Regions from separate parts of the Bacillus pretiosus genome, predicted to be linked through region 2. Evidence: riboswitches for the same ligand, from Rfam matches in the RefSeq annotation. Region 2 holds a riboswitch; each other region holds the start of a gene.
What was found. A riboswitch is a leader RNA that binds a small molecule or an ion and turns the genes downstream of it on or off. The one in region 2 is predicted to bind S-adenosylmethionine.
Positions count from the first base shown of each region.

Region 1: it holds a riboswitch for S-adenosylmethionine, as region 2 does, so the genes downstream of both, ACU8YW_RS24870 (methionine ABC transporter ATP-binding protein) here and ACU8YW_RS15760 (M20 family metallopeptidase) in region 2, are expected to answer to the same signal.
Region 3: it holds a riboswitch for S-adenosylmethionine, as region 2 does, so the genes downstream of both, ACU8YW_RS01120 (peptide ABC transporter substrate-binding protein) here and ACU8YW_RS15760 (M20 family metallopeptidase) in region 2, are expected to answer to the same signal.

Region 1 is NZ_CM129593.1:4,785,929-4,789,210, forward strand. Features, by position in the region: gene ACU8YW_RS24865 (methionine ABC transporter permease) at 1-275, opposite strand, end outside; gene ACU8YW_RS24870 (methionine ABC transporter ATP-binding protein) at 268-1,293, opposite strand; SAM riboswitch class I at 1,593-1,700, opposite strand; gene ACU8YW_RS24875 (hypothetical protein) at 1,826-2,170, opposite strand; gene ACU8YW_RS24880 (thioredoxin family protein) at 2,325-2,633, opposite strand; gene ACU8YW_RS24885 (toprim domain-containing protein) at 2,637-2,981, opposite strand; gene ACU8YW_RS24890 (hypothetical protein) at 3,063-3,282, opposite strand, start outside.
Region 2 is NZ_CM129593.1:3,069,065-3,072,346, forward strand. Features, by position in the region: partial or broken gene ACU8YW_RS15755 (Lrp/AsnC family transcriptional regulator) at 1-220, shown strand, start outside; gene ACU8YW_RS15760 (M20 family metallopeptidase) at 356-1,561, opposite strand; SAM riboswitch class I at 1,650-1,752, opposite strand; gene ACU8YW_RS15765 (DEAD/DEAH box helicase family protein) at 1,828-3,282, opposite strand, start outside.
Region 3 is NZ_CM129593.1:194,336-197,617, reverse strand. Features, by position in the region: gene proC (pyrroline-5-carboxylate reductase) at 1-446, shown strand, start outside; gene pgoN (glyoxal/methylglyoxal reductase) at 448-1,281, shown strand; SAM riboswitch class I at 1,435-1,539, shown strand; gene ACU8YW_RS01120 (peptide ABC transporter substrate-binding protein) at 1,672-3,282, shown strand, end outside.

The sequences.
Region 1 (3,282 bases), 1.7 Mb from region 2:
CCAAGAATTGTTCCAAGCAGAATCTTTGTGAATGGGATTAATAAAATGATTAAAATGATGAATGGTATCGAGCGGAAAATGTTTACGAACGCTCCAATCGCCGTGTTAACCGATTTGTTTTCCCATAAATTATCTTTCGCTGTCATAAAGAGTAACAATCCTAAAATTAGTCCTAAAACAAATGTGGCAAGAGCTGCGATTGCCGTCATATATAACGTTTCACCAGTTGCTTCTAACATTTGATTCCAATCAATATTTGTGAGTAACTTATCCATGTGCAATCACCTCCAGCTCTACTTGATCTTGATGTATTCCCTCTATTGCTTGCTGAATCGCTGTTTCCTCACCATTTAAATGAATAACTAAACTACCGTAAGAGCCGTTATTTGTTTGGGCGATGTTTCCTTGCAAAATGCTAACTTCTATATCACTGCGTTGCATTAATCTTTGAAGTACTGGTCTTTCTACAGCTTCACCGATAAACTGCAAACGAACTACTTTACCATCTGGATACTTTTCAATTAAACTTTCAATCGTTTCATTTGTATCTTCAGAATCCGTTAACTGCTGTACAAATCGCTTTGTAATGTCTTTCTGCGGATTGCGGAATACATCAAGTACTGGACCCGTTTCTACAATCTTCCCTTTCTCCATTACCGCCACTCGATTACAAATCTTTCGAATCACGTGCATCTCGTGTGTAATGAGTACAATTGTTAAACCGAGACGCTTATTAATATCTAATAATAAATCTAAAATTTGATCTGTCGTTTCTGGATCAAGAGCTGATGTCGCTTCATCACATAAAAGCACTTGTGGATTGTTAGCTAATGCTCTTGCAATACCAACGCGTTGCTTTTGTCCTCCGCTCAGCTGAGATGGATACGCGTCCCCTCTTCCTTCTAATCCAACAAGATGAATTAACTCATCCACTCGTTTTCTTCTCTTCGCCTTATCAACACCTGCAATTTCAAGTGGGAACTCGATATTTTCGCGTACAGTTCGTGACCAAAGTAAGTTGAAGTGCTGAAAAATCATTCCGATTTCTTGCCTTGCCTTACGAAGTTCACTCCCTGTAATTGCTGAAATCACACGATTTGCAATTGTAATTTGGCCAGAAGTTGGTTTCTCTAACTGATTGAATAATCTGATTAAAGAACTTTTCCCAGCGCCACTATATCCGATTACACCAAATATTTCACCTTTGTCTATTTTTAAATTGGCATTATCTACAGCAGTGACATCACCGCTTTTTGCTTTATATATTTTCTTTACATTTTCTAACAAGATCATGATGTTCACCCCTTTTTTTGTTTAAAAAGCGTAAGCGGCTCGTTTAGAACAAGAGGACGCCCGAATCCCTGACGTAGAGGCGCTTTTTGCCTCATAGGAAGGGATGAAACGACCGACTGTTCTAGCCGCTGAAGCTAGATTTTTGGTCGACTCCGCAATTTTTTATTTTTAATGCGTGTAGTCCACCGTTATCACTACTTTTATTGTTTGAATGTCCTCCACATTCAAACAATAAAAAAACCTTTCCGCTTTAGAGAAGCAGAAAGGTTTATATGCGTATATAACAACATTATCCCTCTCTCTCATCTCTCAAAGCATTTGCTTTGCAGGAATTGGCACCATTTCAACATAAGTTGACGGTTGCCGGGCTTCACAGGGCACAGTCCCTCCACCTCTCTTGATAAGAGAAATCAGATTACATTTTCGTCTGATTTGTAATTTATGAAATTATCTATATTTTATGAATTGAATTGTATCAATATCCACACACCATGTCAACAGAAATTTTCGTAAAAAATGAAACTTCAGAATTTTAAGCACCTACTGACATCGGTTTACATATATGGAACATCGATTCAACTAATAGCATCGTTCGATACGTTCCCGAATATTGTACACGTCCATCGTTCATTAGCATTTGCAATCGTACATTTCCGTTCACCAATTGTTTTACATCTTCCTCATCTACACAAACGATTTGCTCCGTTCCTCTTTCCTCATGTAGCAGCTCTATATAATCTCTTGAAATTTGTAACGAACAACTTTCATCTCCAAAGCGGAAATTAACAGTTTTTTCTCCTTGTCTTAAAAGCGGCTCTAAATGATATTGACCATTAGCGTAATTTACAAATGATTGCAGCAAAGAATATAATTTCACCCTAAATCACATCCTTCATATCACTTTCTATTACACATACCATTCCCTCTCACTAAAGAGCAATCCTGTTACTTTCGCTCGACAAATACTGTAACCACCCTGCATCTCGACATATTTCCCGAGAAATATGTCGAGGCGGCAAAAACTTTGCCGCCTACTTTAATTCCGTATATAAATATTCAACCGAATGAAATGCATATATCTTCTTCATGAGTGTCCCATTTTCAAAAACAAGTAAACACGGTACACTTTCGATTCCATACTCTTTCGCTAAATGCGGAGCATAATTTAAATCTAACATTCCAATTTGGAGGTCTTCAATTGTCATCTCAACAACTGTTAACATCTTTTTTGCTAATTGGCATGTTCCACACATTGGAGTATATACATATAACACTGTTTTTTCTTCGTTCTCTATTAGGGCTGTAGCTTCGGCTCCTGTCCAATCAATCACTTCTATCATTCCTTACCGTAAATATTCTGTATAAACGTCAATGTCAGCTCCCCATAATACATTTGCTAAGTGTGAAGATGGCGCAGTTGCCACTTCTCGGTACGAGCGATCAATGTAAATATGCTCTGCTTGCGGAAATTCTTTTCGAAATTGCTTCCTTAACTTTTCTCCAGCATCATCAGCATCCACTAGTACATACACTTCCTTATCAAAAAACTGATCAATGAGCTCATCCATTTTCGATAAACCAATTGTACCATTTGTACAAACAATTTCCACCGGTTCACGAATAATAGATTCAATCTTTCTTCTATCTGATTTACCTTCTACAATAATGACTTTTTCTACATAAATCATATGTCATCACCCGATCACCATATACTATACAACCTTTAACTTAGTATATAGTATATTCGTTATTTTCATGTTGTTTCCTGTTTATTTTTGCAAAAGAAAAGCGGAAGCGGCTTGCTCAGAACAAGAGGACATTGGAACTCCTGAACTAGAGGCGCTTTTTGCCTCAAGTGAAGGAGTGAAATGACCGACTGTTCTAGCCGCTGGAGCTGGATCATAAAGAAAAGCGGAAGCGGCTCGTTCAGATTGTGAGGGGGATGGAGCTTCTGACGTAAAGGCGCTTTTTGCCTTGTAGGAAGAAGCG
Region 2 (3,282 bases):
GTTTAAAACGAGTCAATACTCTGATTTCATCCAATTTTGTAATGCCGCTCCCGAAGTAACTGATTTATATCGAATTAGCGGGGAGTTTAATTATATGATGAAGGTCATGAGCGATTCGATGGATTCTCTCGCTACATTTTTAGACTCCTTAATGCAATTTGGATTATCGTCTCCTTTAATTGTTTTAAAGAGTGAGTTTGAGGAGAAATTGTCGTTCTGATAAGAGGGTACTAAGATAAAGATACCGAGTGTATGTGGGAAAATTCTTATATAATATAAAAAGAACCAGCCATAGGCTGGTTCTTTTTTCATTCAATTTCCTACTAGAAAATCCAGAGATACGTCTCCTTCTCACCTACCCCTGATTTCTCTGCGCCTCTCTAAACTCCTCCTTCACCTTCTCTAACAGCCCTTCTTCCGTAATTAATCGATACGCTGTATTTGCTAGTGCTTTTGCGGATGTAATTAACGCTTTATCTCCAAGTTCTGAACGTGCTGCTTCTCTAAATTCATTCGTATGCGCAATTAAGTCATCTGGACCGATTTTAATGTACGGATGAATTGTTGGTACGACTTGACTTACGTTTCCTGCGTCTGTTGAGCCGATGCCAAATCTTTCTTTCCGATTTACGTCTTCACCTTGTAATTCTAGTTCTTCGGCTACGACGTCATTATATGTTTTTGTTACGAGTAGTTCATCGATTTCGTTTTGGAATTGATGGATTTTCACTTTTGCGCCTGTTGCTAACGCTGCTCCTTGTGCGATATTTTTTACTTTTTCTGTTACTTCTGCACATCTTTTTCGCGTTGCTGCACGGATGAAGAACCTTGCTGATGCGTAGTCAGGAATAATATTAGGTGCTTTTCCCCCCTCGGTAATAACGCCATGAATTTTCACATCTGATGGAAGTTGTTGGCGAAGTGCGTTAATACCGTTATAAAGTTGAATTATCGCATCTAATGCGTTAATCCCTTCTTCAGGTGAAGCTGCGGCGTGAGCTGTTTTTCCGTAAAAATGAAAATCAAGTGGATCGACTGCTAGTGAAGGGCTCGTTGGCGCTGTTTTTCCGCTCGGATGAATCATAAGTGCCGCATCAATATCTTTAAATAACCCCGCTTTTACATAACTCGCTTTCGCACTACCATTTGGTCCTCCTTCTTCGGCTGGAGTACCAAACACGACAACTTCTCCGCCAATTTCTTCAAGCGTTTCTGATAATGCGATCGCGGCCGCAACGCTAATTGTGCCAATTAAATTGTGACCACACGCATGACCAAGTCCTGGTAAAGCGTCATACTCAGCTAAAAATGCGATAACTGGCCCTTGTTTTCCTGAACTTTTTCGCGCGATAAATCCTGTTTCATGTCCAGCTATATTGTGCTGCAGCTGAAACCCTGCACTACCTAGTAATAAACTTAACGTTCTTGATGCGTAAAACTCTTGGTTACCAATCTCCGGATTCGCATGAATATCGTGACTTGTTTCTATGTACTTTTCCTTATTTCTTTCTATACTCTCTTCAATTGTTTTTCTTTGTGACGTTACTCCAGTCGCTCCCATTTCTCTTCCCCCTTATATTTTCACATAAAAAAGCCTCTTTCTAAAAGATAGAAAGAGGCTTCTGCATTTACAGTCAAAATGAGCTTCTTTCTTATCTTTCAAGTTACCTTGCTGGAATTGGCACAGTATTCATAAAAGAATCCGCTGCCGAGGTGTCATAGGGCCAGTCCCTCAACCTCTCGTGATAAGAATTTTCATAAGATTATATTAAATTATATTCATTCTATGTTCATTCCAATTAAAAGTCAAGGAATTCCTATCCGAATTTACCGAATATCTAAAAATCCTTTTAACACACCAATTGTTTCCGGTGCTTGTAATCTTGCACATACGTACGGAAATTCCATACTACCTTCAAACATCATTTGAGATGTGAGCGGTGCTCCTGCCCAAAAGATTTCATCATCGATTACGATAAACGGGAATGCTTTATTTTGTCTTTGTAACTTTACATTTTTTAACGGAACTGGTCCATCACTATACACTGTTATTTGCGCATTTGTACGCATTAACGCTTGCCAGACTCGCTTATCCACTTGCTTTGTACTTGGAAGTGAAATAATAATTTTTCGTTTTGCGGCTAAAATATCTTTCAATAACCCTTTCGGCTCTTCAAGATTCATTTCCATAAACCAGCGTAAACGTTTCGAAATTTTCCGCTCCCACAATTGTCTTGATGTCGTACGATCATACACATCTCCGTGACGTTCTATATGAGCTGTTAATTGTGATAACGCTTGTTTTCTCGAAAGGTTTTTACGCATATAATGACAATCTGATAATTGAATGAACTTCCCTCTTGCCCTTGTCACTGCAACGTTGACGAGGCGATGATTTTTATGGTCAAAGAATAACACGCCAGGTCGTTCTTGCGGATAACTATCAACCGTATCAAATATCATCATATCTCTTTCAGAACCTTGAAACTTATGAACCGTCGCCGCTAAAACTGGTATGTTTTGATATTTCGTTCTCTGCAACATTTCTCTAATACACGTTGATAAAAAGCGGGATTGTGCCCTGTAAGGTGTAACAACACCGATCGATTGAACACCATCTAACAGTCCGATTAACATCATTTGCATCGCTACTAAACCAGACATAATGTTAAATCGAGAACCAGAAGCAGCGTCCTTTAACGAAAAGGCTCCCATTAAGCTCGTATCAAATAAAACACTTGCCTCATTTGCGAACGGTTGCAATCGCGCAAGTTCTTTACGCTCTGAAACAGACGGATGGTCGTATACTCTATTTTTATAAATAAATGAGTTTGTAAACTTCGATATATCCGCATGCATACGCCTTTGTTCCTGCAACATAAATAGGTTCGGATGTGCTTCTGATTTATTGACAGAATCAACAATCCCAGCATGGTAAAACATATCTTCCCCAAGCCATTTTCGAACGAGTTCATGGTTCGCCATCGCAATTGGAGGTAACTGTAAAAAGTCCCCACAAACGACGATACGTTTTCCAAGTGAAGCTGCTAATGCAATTTGCGGAACATATGCCATACTCACTTCATCTACGACAACTAAATCAAATGTACGCTCATAAATAAGTGAATCAATGGCACATTTCGATAAAGTTGCGCCGATTACTTTTGCATTTTCAATATATTCTTTTTCTACTTCTTTAATTTTCGCTTTTTGCTTTCGAAGATCACTTTCAATCTCTTGTATACGCTTCTTATCAGCAGAAGTCGCTTTATATGATAAAAT
Region 3 (3,282 bases), 2.4 Mb from region 2:
TTATGCCAAATACAGCTGCTGAAATTGGGAAGTCAATCTCCTTATATACAACAGGACAATCAGTAAACGAGATGCATCAAGAAACCTTGCAACTGCTTTTAAGAGGCATTGGTACTTCGCAACTTTGCACTGAGGAAGAAGTTCATCAGCTTACTGCAGTTACTGGAAGTGCACCAGCTTTCCTTTATTACTTTGCTGAAAGCTTGGTTGAAGCAACAAAAAGTTATGGCGTCGATGAAGCAACCGCAAAACACCTTGTCATTCAAATGATTTCTGGATCTGCTTCTATGCTTGAACAAACGCAAGATCCGGCTAACCTCCGCGAACAAGTAACAACGCCAGGTGGTTCCACAGCTGAAGGTCTCAAAGCTTTATATGAATATAATTTTTCAGAGGCGGTTCAAAAAGCAGTAGAAGCAACAAACAAAAAAGCTAGGGGGAAATAATATGAGTTTAACAAGTTTAAAAGACTATACTACATTACATAACGGTGTAAAAATGCCTTGGTTCGGTTTAGGTGTTTTTAAAGTAGAAGATGGTTCAGAAGTAATTGAGTCTGTAAAATCAGCAATTAAAAATGGCTACCGCAGCATCGATACTGCAGCAATCTATCAAAACGAAGAAGGCGTTGGACAAGCGATCCGTGAAGCAGGTGTTTCACGTGAAGAATTATTTATTACATCAAAAGTATGGAATAGCGATCAAGGATATGAAACAACACTTCAAGCATTTGAAACTACATTAGAAAAATTAGGTCTAGAATATTTAGATTTATATTTAGTACATTGGCCTGTAAAAGGGAAATATACTGAATCATGGAAAGCGTTAGAAAAACTTTATAAAGATGGCCGTGTTCGTGCTATCGGTGTGAGTAATTTCCACATTCACCACTTACAAGACGTATTTGAAATCGCTGAAATTAAGCCAATGGTCAATCAAGTGGAATACCACCCACGTTTAGCACAAGAAGAATTACACGCTTTCTGTAAAGAACATAACATCCAGCTTGAAGCTTGGTCACCATTAATGCAGGGACAACTACTGGATAACTCCACATTACAAGACATTGCGACAAAATATAATAAATCAACTGCACAAATTATTTTACGCTGGGATTTACAAAATGAAGTTGTAACAATCCCTAAATCTATTAAAGAACATCGCATTATTGAAAATGCAAATATATTCGATTTTGAATTAAGTGCTGATGACATGAAAGCAATTCAAGCTCTAAATGAAGATCGTCGCGTTGGTCCAGATCCAGATAACTTTGACTTCTAGTAGAAAAACCACTGCCATATGCAGTGGTTTTTCTCGTTAAATAAAACTGAAAATTTAAACTATATCCCGATTGGTTGACACTTCATCATCCAAGGTGTAAGATTTTGAATTATCAAAGAAACACAAAAATTAATAAAATTTATTCGTTTACTCATTGTATCAAGAGAGGTGGAGGGACTGGCCCTTTGAAACCTCGGCAACAGGTTCATTTTGAATACTGTGCCACTTCCTGCAAGCATTGTGCTTGAAAGATAGAATGAGGGCCTTCGTTTATATACGGGTGCATAACTTGTACGTAAAAATCCCTCTTTCTCAATATGAAAAGAGGGATTTTTTATTTTTCATTTCCCTCATCATCATCCAAACTTAATTATTTAGGAGGAAAATCAAATGAAAAAGAAGTTTGTACCCGGTATTGCATCAGTTGTAGGAGTAAGTATTTTATTAACTGGTTGCGGTAGTTATAAAAACGAAGCAAGCGGAGCAAATGCAAAAGACGAGGCGCCTAGTAAACAGGTTTTAAACTTATCTTCACCTACTGAAATACGAACAATGGATACAGCTCGTGCTACAGATACTGATTCTGGTCAAGTAATGAGAAACGTATTTGAAGGTTTGTATAATCTTGGTGAAGGTAACAAACCTGTCCCTGGCGTTGCGAAATCTCATGAAGTAAGTGGCGATAAAACGAAATACACATTCCACCTGCGAGATTCAAAATGGTCAAACGGCACTTCTGTCACAGCAAAAGATTTTGTCTTCGCTTGGCAAAGAGCTGTCGATCCAGCAACAGCCTCTGAATATGCATTTCTATTCTTTGATATTAAAAACGCAACAAAAATTAACAACAAAGAACTTCCAGCCGATCAACTTGGTGTAAAAGCAATTGATGACCATACGTTTGAGGTAGAATTGGAACGTCCTGTTCCGTACTTTATAAGCTTAACAGCGTTCCCAACATTTCTACCAATTAACGAGGAATTCTTTAAAGCACAAGGTGATAAGTATGCCTTAGAAGACAATACAATTTTGTACAACGGAGCTTTTACACTAAGCGATTGGAAGCATGAGCAAAGCTTTAAATTTAAGAAAAACCCTACCTATTGGGATAAAGATACTGTCAAACTGGAAGAAATCAATTTTAGCGTCGTAAAAGAAAAATCTACAGAAGTAAATTTATTCGAGTCAAAACAATTAGATCGTATCAAACTAACATCTGACTTCGTTGATAAATATAAAAAGGATGCTAACTTTAAAGAACGGCCAAACGTAGGGGTACAGTTTCTACGTATGAATCAACAAAACAAAGTACTTCAAAACGTTTCTGCACGCCAAGCAATCGATCAAACAATTGATCGAAAATCCTTTGTACATACGTTATTAAATGACGGCTCTACACCAACCTCTAGTCTCGTGCCGAAAAACTTTGCAAAAGGACCTGACGGAACAGACTTCCGTGCTGCAAACGGCGATTTAACAAAGGTTGATACAAAATCTGCTCAAGAATTATGGAAAAAGGCAAAACAAGAGCTTGGTTCTGAAAAGATAACATTAGAATTATTAACAAGTGATGCTGACCTTGATAAGAAAACTGGTGAGTTCTTAAAAGGACAACTAGAAAAGAATTTAGATGGATTAACAGTAAATGTGAAACCACAACCACGTAAACAACAAGTTTCACTTTTATTAAAAGGTGACTACGAAATTGGAATTGACGGCTGGAGCCCTGACTTTGCTGATCCAATTACATTCCTTGAGCTATTTACAACGAATAACCCTTACAACTTAGATCATTACTCTAATAAGGAGTTCGATGAAACAATAGCAAAAGTGAAAACAACTTTAGCCGGTGATGAAAAAGCTCGCTGGGAAGCATTACTAGCATCCGAGAAAATATTATTTAAAGACTCTGTTATCGCTCCTCTTTACCAAAAAGGCGAATCTTATTTAGAACGTTCTTATGTGAAAGGAATTGTGCAAGTAGACTTTGCAGGTCAATTA